Regions from separate parts of the Micromonospora sp. NPDC000668 genome, predicted to be linked through region 2. Evidence: riboswitches for the same ligand, from Rfam matches in the RefSeq annotation. Region 2 holds a riboswitch; the other holds the start of a gene.

Region 1 (3,396 bases), on a different contig from region 2:
GCGCGGACTCGTTGCCGGTGGTGGCCGCGTAGTCCTGCCCGATCCGGAACAGCTCCCGCTGGCTGGCCACCAGTCCGAGGAAGTAGACCAGGCTGGAGTCCTTGATCAGTGCGATGAGCTGGTTCACCCAGGCGGGCAGCACCCGCCGGATGCCCTGCGGAATGATCACCAGCCGCATCGAGTCGGCCCAGGAGAAGCCGAGCGCCCGGGCACCCTCCAGTTGGGCGGCCTCCACCGACTGGATGCCGGAGCGGAAGATCTCCCCGATGTACGCCGCCGCGATCAGCGACAGCGCCAGGATGCCCAGCGGGTACGGGTCGGGTCCCCAGACCTCCATGCCCAGCGGCGCCAGCCCGACGCCGATCAGGAGGATCGTCGCCGCGGCCGGCAGCCCCCGGAACACGTCGGTGTAGACCCGCGCCGGCCAGCGCAGCCACCGGGTACGGGAGATGCCGGCGACGGCCAGCAGCAGGCCCAGCACCGAGCCGAGCAGGGCGGCGGAGACCGCCAGGATCAGCGTGTTGGGCAACCCGACAGTCAGCATCTCGGGTAGCGCCTCGCGCATCGCGTCCCAGTCGAAGAAGGTCTCCCACAGGGTGCTCAACGGATCCATTGGTCGCCTCTCCTACCGCCCTGCTCGCTCGTCACCGGGTATGTGCCTCAGGACGCGGTCGACGCGGACGCCGACGCCGACGGCACGGTCACCGTGCCGCTGCCCGGTCGGAAGTCCTCCGGAACCGGCCGGCCCGGGTAGTACTGCGCCTGCAACCGGCTCCAGGTGCCGTCCGCGATCACCTCGTCGAGGCCCTTGTTCAGCGCCTCGCGGAGCTTGTCGCTGCCCTTGGCGACCGCGTACGCGGTCGGTGCCGGGCTGAGCTGCTTGGCCGCCACGGTGATCTTGCCGTTGCTGTCGGCGGCCGACTTCTCGCCGATCTCCGCCGGGGCGATCCACGCGTCGGCGGTGCCCGCCTTGAGCTGGTTGATCGCGCCGTTGTAGTCCGGCACCCGGACCGGGTCGAGCTGCTTGCCGGTGGCGTAGTCGTCCTGGACGGTGCCCTGGACCACCACGACCCGCTTGCCGGCGAGCTGGTCGAAGCTGGTGATCGGCGAGCCGGCCGGGACGTCCAGGCCGAAGTAGCCGAAGTCGTAGCCGTTGCCGAAGTCGACCGTCTTCTTCCGCGCCTCGGTGATGGTGATCGAGGAGCTGCCGACGTCGAACTTGCGGTTGTTCACCTGGGAGAGCAGCGCGGAGAAGTCGGTACCGACGAACTCGACCTTCAGGCCGAGCTTGCCGGCCACCGCCGCCAGCAGGTCGTTGTCGAACCCGGTGAACTTGCCGTCCTTGAGGTACACGTTCGGAGGGGCGTCGGTCAGCGTGCCGGCGCGCAGCACGCCCGGCTGCGACAGGCCGTACGGGTTGGCGGTGGCGTCGGACGACGTGTCGTCGCCGCAGGCGGTCAGCGCGGTGGCGGCCAGGATCGTGGCCGCGCCGAGGGCAGCGGCGCGGGTCAGGGCAGGAAGAATTCGCACGGGTGTCTCCGAAGGTTGCGCAGCGGCGGGCACAGGCGTGCGCCGCCGACGGTGCGCCCGATGGGCGTACCGCTGGGGTGGGTTCGGGAAAGAGGGGTGCGCTAGTGCGCGGTGTGGCACCGACAGGCGGCGCTGCACACCCGCATCATGTCCACGTGCCGCCGCCTGGTCAGTGCCGGCGGAAGCCAACCGGCGCGGGAATCCGCGGCGTCGGTTGGTGGGGCGGTGCTGAGGATGCGCATGGTTCTCCCAGGTCTGTGCTGACCTGGGTGCCAGGCCACGCTTGCACCGACGTCTTTGCCGGTGCCTGGTCTTCACCCGGGGCACCCCACCGCGGAGGAGGGTTGCCGGCCAGCGAGCCGGGGCTTCGCGCTGGCGCTCATGACCTGTCCAGAGGCTAGCAGCCGGAACCGGCGGATCGTCCAGCCGCTATGACCACGCTCACCCTCCGCGACGACCACCGGACCGCCGGGTCAACCGGCGTGCACGTGCGGCCGGCGGCTCCGGTCGGGCTCCTGCCGGCGCAGGATCTCGCGGGTGACCGGGGCGATCTCGCCCTGTCCGAAGGCCAGGTAGCGCAGGAGGTTGCCGCCCGGGTTGCCCTCGGTCCACTCGAAGTAGATGTGCGGGCGCCGCTGGATCCGGTCGCGGATCTCCAGCAGCAGGGCGGCCAGCGCGTTGGGCACCGCGGAGCTGGCCAGGCTGAGCACCAGGTAGTGGTCGTGCACCACGCTGCCGCGCACCAGCAGCTCGGTCTCGAAGTCGGACGGGTCGGTGACCGTCACCTCGACGAAGATCACGTCGCTGTCGGCCGGGAAGTCGTTGTCCGCGACGGTCTGGGCCAGCTTGTCGCGGTACTCCGCCGGGTCTCGGCCGGCCGGCTCGTGCGCGATCAGCCGGATCCGGCGCCCGATGCACTCGTCGATCATCCGGGCCGCCTCGGGGTCCAAATCCACCCGTTGGACCCGCAGTTCGAAGGCGCGGTTCAGCCGTGACAGCAGCGAGACCAGGATGATCCCGCCGATGAAGCAGGCCGCGATCTTCACGCCGTCGGGGCGCTCCACCACGTTCGCCGCGGTGGTGTAGACGAAGATCACCGTGATGATGCCGAAGGCGATCGTGCGGCCGCGCTGGCGCCGTCGCCGTGCCGCGAGGGTCACGGCCGTCGCCGCCGAGGTGATCAACACCAGAACCCCGGTGGCGTACGCGCCGCCCTGCGCGTCCACGCTGGCCTCGAAGACCACGGTGATCAGGAACGCCACCGCGGTGAAGACCAGCACCAGCGGCCGGACCGCCCGGGCCCAGGTCGGTGCCATGCCGTAGCGGGGCAGGTAGCGGGGTACGAGGTTGAGCAGGCCGGCCATCGCCGAGGCGCCCGCGAACCAGAGGATCCCGATGGTGGACAGGTCGTAGGCCGTGCCGAACACCTCGCCGAGGTACTCGTGCGCCAGGTAGGCCAGCGCCCGGCCGTTCGCCGGCCCATCCGGCTGGAACGCCTCGGGCGGGATCAGCACGGTGGTGGTCACGCTGCTGGTGATCAGGAAAACGCTCATGATCGTCGCGGCGGTGGTGAGCAGCCGGCGCGTGCCGCGGATCCGGCCCAGTGGTCGGTCCTCCGTGTCCTGCGGGTCGCCCCGCACGCTCGGCATCACCGCCACCCCGGTCTCGAAGCCGGACAGGCCCAGCGCCAGCTTCGGGAAGACCAGCAGGGACAGCCCGACCACCATCCAGGGGTCGCCGTGGCCGGTGGTCAGCGCGGTGGTCCAGTCCCCGACCGCGCTGGGGTGCGTCACCACCTGGAACAGCGCGGCGGCGATCACCACCGCGTTCAGCGCCAGGTAGACCGCGACCAGGACGACGGCGATC
Region 2 (3,396 bases):
CCAGGGCCTCGGTGACTTCCTCACCACCCTGATGACCTGATCCGCCGGCCTCCCATCAGTGTTGACCGGGCGGCCAGGGCGCGGGCGCCGCCGGCCGCACGCCGTACCAGCCGGGTGGGGCGTACCCCACCGGCGGTGGCGGCGCGGCCAGCAGCACCGGAATCGGCACCACCGGCTCGTCCGGCGCGGCCACCGGACGCTGCGAACCGTCCGGGAAGCGCAGGTGGTAGCGGCTGCCGTCCCAGACCCCGACCGGGGCCTGCGGGTCCCGACCCACGAAGAACGACCGGTACGAGGTGATCGACTCCAGCAGCTCCCGCTCCTCACGAGCCGTCCGCTCCCGATCGGCCGGCTTGCGGTCCAGGCCGCGCAGCGTCCCGTCGCGCAGCAGGGCCAACCGGGTGGCGGCGAACTGGTACCCCCGCATCGCCCGCACCCCGGCGTCCCCGGCCACCCGACGCGCCCAGCTACGGGCCGCGTGCCGGCGACCGAGACTGCTCAACGCGGCCACCTCGGGCGGGCTCAGCCAGCCGGCGCGCACGTAGTCCGGCAGCGTCCGCTCGGTGAGCCGCCCCTCCCACGCACGCAGCCACACCGCCAGCCCCACCATGCCGAAGAAGACCGGCACCATGAGGCCCAGGAAGCCGTACAGCATGATCACCGTCTCGCCGGTGGCCTGGGTCAGCGTGGGCAGCAGGTTCCAGGTGCCGTGCAACATCATGGCCAGCAGCAGGCCGGCGACCGGTGCGAGCACCCGGACCCGGCGGTCGGCCGTCCGGGCGGCGACACCCAGCCCCACACCGGTCATCGAGGTGAAAAGCGGATGGGCGAAGCCGAACAGCAGGATCCGCACGATGAAGATCGCGATGACCTGCTGGGTGCCGGTCGCCGGGCCGTACCGGTCGGCGCCGGCCGCGTAGCCGTACCCGCCCAGGTAGAGGATGTTCTCCACCATGGCGAAGCCGACCGCGGAGAGCCCGCAGTAGACCAGGCCGTCGGTGATCCCGGACCACTCCCGGCGGCGGAACACCAGCAGCAGGATCGGGCCGAGTGCCTTGGTCAGCTCCTCGATGAACGGCGCCACCAGCACGCCGGTGAGCGCGGCCGGCAGTCCCCAGTCATTGAACCGGGCGGCGGCGAACTCGTTCACGGTGAGCGAGGCAGCCGTGGAGACGAACGCACCCCAGGCGAAGCAGAAGATCAGGTACTTCAACGGCTCCGGCTCGTAGCGGTCCAGCCAGAGGAAGCAGGCGACCAGCACCGGCACCGGCAGGACGGCGGCGACCAGCCCGATCAGCAACGCCTCGACGCCGAGCGACTGGCCGAGCGTGAAGACCATGAAGCCCGCGCAGGCGGCGATGAACAACACCACCCCGGCCAGCACCAGGAACCGCCGCCGGTCTAGTCGGCGCAGCGGCATCCGGGGCGCCTCGCCGGCGGACGGGGCTGCGGGCGCGGGCGGCGACGGCAGGGGTGCACCGGGCGGGGTGTCGGCCATGCGGTCAGCGTAGCCATCCCCCGCCGGCTGGTTTGGTCGCATCGGCAGTCGCTATGCTGCCTGCAGGTCACGAGCGCCAGCGTCAAGCCCCGGCTTGCTGGCCGGCAACCCTCGTCGAGTTCGCGGTGGGGTGCCCCGGGTGATGACCGGGCCCAGCCCGATCGGCGTGCTGGGCAAGCGCGGACCCCGTCCCGACACCAGACCCGGGGTCCCTGACCCCGGAGGTTCCGGCGTGTCCGTCACCCTCGTACCCTCGCTTCCCACCCGGTCCGCCGTGGCGCCCGCGCCGGCCCCGTCGGCGCCGCTCGACGTACTCGGCGTACCGGGCGAGATCAACCTGGACTACGCGGCCAGCGCGCCGTGCGCGCGGGCCGCCGCCGACGCGGTGGCCGAGCTGCTGCCCTGGTACGCCAGCGTGCATCGCGGTGCCGGAGCGCTGTCCCGGCACTGCACGCTGGCCTACGAGCGGGCCCGGCAGACGGTCGGTGACTTCTTCGGCGCCCGCGCCGAAGACCACGTGATCTTCACCCGCAACACCACCGACGCGCTCAACCTGCTGGCCCGGGCGCTGCCCGCCGGCACGACGGTGGTCACCTTCGCCGGCGAGCACCACGCCAACCTGCTGCCCTGGCCGCGCGGCTCGGTCCGGCTGCCGGTGCCCACCGACCCCGCCGGGGCGGTACGCGCCCTCGCCGCCGCCCTCACCGAGCTGCGCCGGGACAGCAACCCGGCGCTGCCCGTACTGGTCGCGGTGACCGGGCGAGCAACGTGACCGGCGAGCGATGGCCGGTGGCCGAGCTGGCCCGGGTGGCCCACCGGCACGGGGCCCGGATCGCCCTGGACGCCGCGCAGCTCGCCCCGCACGCCCCGGTCGATCTGCTCGCGCTCGACGTGGACTACCTGGCCGTCTCGGGCCACAAGCTGTACGCGCCGTTCGGCGCGGGCGTGCTGATCGGCCGGGCGGACTGGCTGGACGTCGCTCCGCCGTACCTGGCCGGTGGTGGCGCCACCAGCCACGTCGGGCCGGCCACCCACGACGTGACCTGGACGACCGGCCCGGCCCGACACGAGGGCGGTACCCCGAACCTGGTCGGCGCGGTGGCGCTGGCCGCGGTGTGCGCGGCGCTTGCCGACGCGGACCGGGTCGCGCTGGCGGCCCGCGAGCAGGCACTGCTGGCCCGGCTGCGGACCGGCATCGCCGCCCTGCCGCATGTGGTGGAGCTGCGCACCTTCGGCCCGGACGCGCCCCGGGTCGGCATCGTGTCGTTCGTGGTCGCCGGGTGGGACTCCGCCGACGTGGCCGCCCGGCTGGCCGCCGAGCACCGGATCGGCGTACGGGACGGGCTGTTCTGCGCCCATCCGCTGGCCCGGCGGCTGCTCGCCGAGGCGGCGGGGACCGGCCGGCGGGACCTGCCGCCCACCGCCCTGCGCGCCAGCATCGGCCTGGGCAGCACGGCCGCGCAGGTGGACCGGCTTCTCGCCGCACTCGCCGCGTTGGGCTGAGGGCGGGCGGAGCGCCGCGGCCCCGGTCAGCCGACCGGTGGGGCGGTGGGCGGCTTCGGCGTCTCGCCCGGCTCGGCCGGTTCACCGATCGGCCGCTCCTGCTCCCCGAAGGCGGTACGGATCCACCGGTTCGCCTCCTCCTGGTCGATCCCGGAGGCCACCAGCAGGTCGCTCGCGGTGGTCCGGATCTGGGCGATCACCACGCTGCCCGAGAAGCCGACCCCGGCTCCGTACGCCCGACCGGCCTCGCTGACCGCCCGCAGCGACCGCTCCCGGGCCTTCTCCGGTTCCTCGCCCACCGCGAACTCGTGCTTGAGCAGCCGGACCGACTCGGCGAGGTGGCCGATGCCGTCCGGCATCGGATCCGGCACCGGCTCCTCGTCCTCGATCAGCGT

The links. A riboswitch is a leader RNA that binds a small molecule or an ion and turns the genes downstream of it on or off. The one in region 2 is predicted to bind S-adenosylmethionine.
Region 1: linked by a shared signal. The riboswitch ahead of ACFY29_RS21245 (ABC transporter substrate-binding protein) and the one ahead of ACFY29_RS20250 (aminotransferase class V-fold PLP-dependent enzyme) in region 2 are both predicted to bind S-adenosylmethionine.

What each region holds. Positions count from the first base shown of each region.
Region 1 covers NZ_JBIAYP010000004.1:86,087-89,482, reverse strand. The annotation lists gene ACFY29_RS21250 (amino acid ABC transporter permease) at 1-613, opposite strand, end outside; gene ACFY29_RS21245 (ABC transporter substrate-binding protein) at 661-1,530, opposite strand; SAM riboswitch class IV at 1,805-1,917, opposite strand; gene ACFY29_RS21240 (amino acid transporter) at 2,004-3,396, opposite strand, start outside.
Region 2 covers NZ_JBIAYP010000003.1:849,494-852,889, forward strand. The annotation lists gene ACFY29_RS20240 (hypothetical protein) at 1-40, shown strand, start outside; gene ACFY29_RS20245 (PrsW family intramembrane metalloprotease) at 56-1,540, opposite strand; SAM riboswitch class IV at 1,564-1,684, shown strand; partial or broken gene ACFY29_RS20250 (aminotransferase class V-fold PLP-dependent enzyme) at 1,731-3,001, shown strand; gene ACFY29_RS20255 (aromatic acid exporter family protein) at 3,028-3,396, opposite strand, start outside.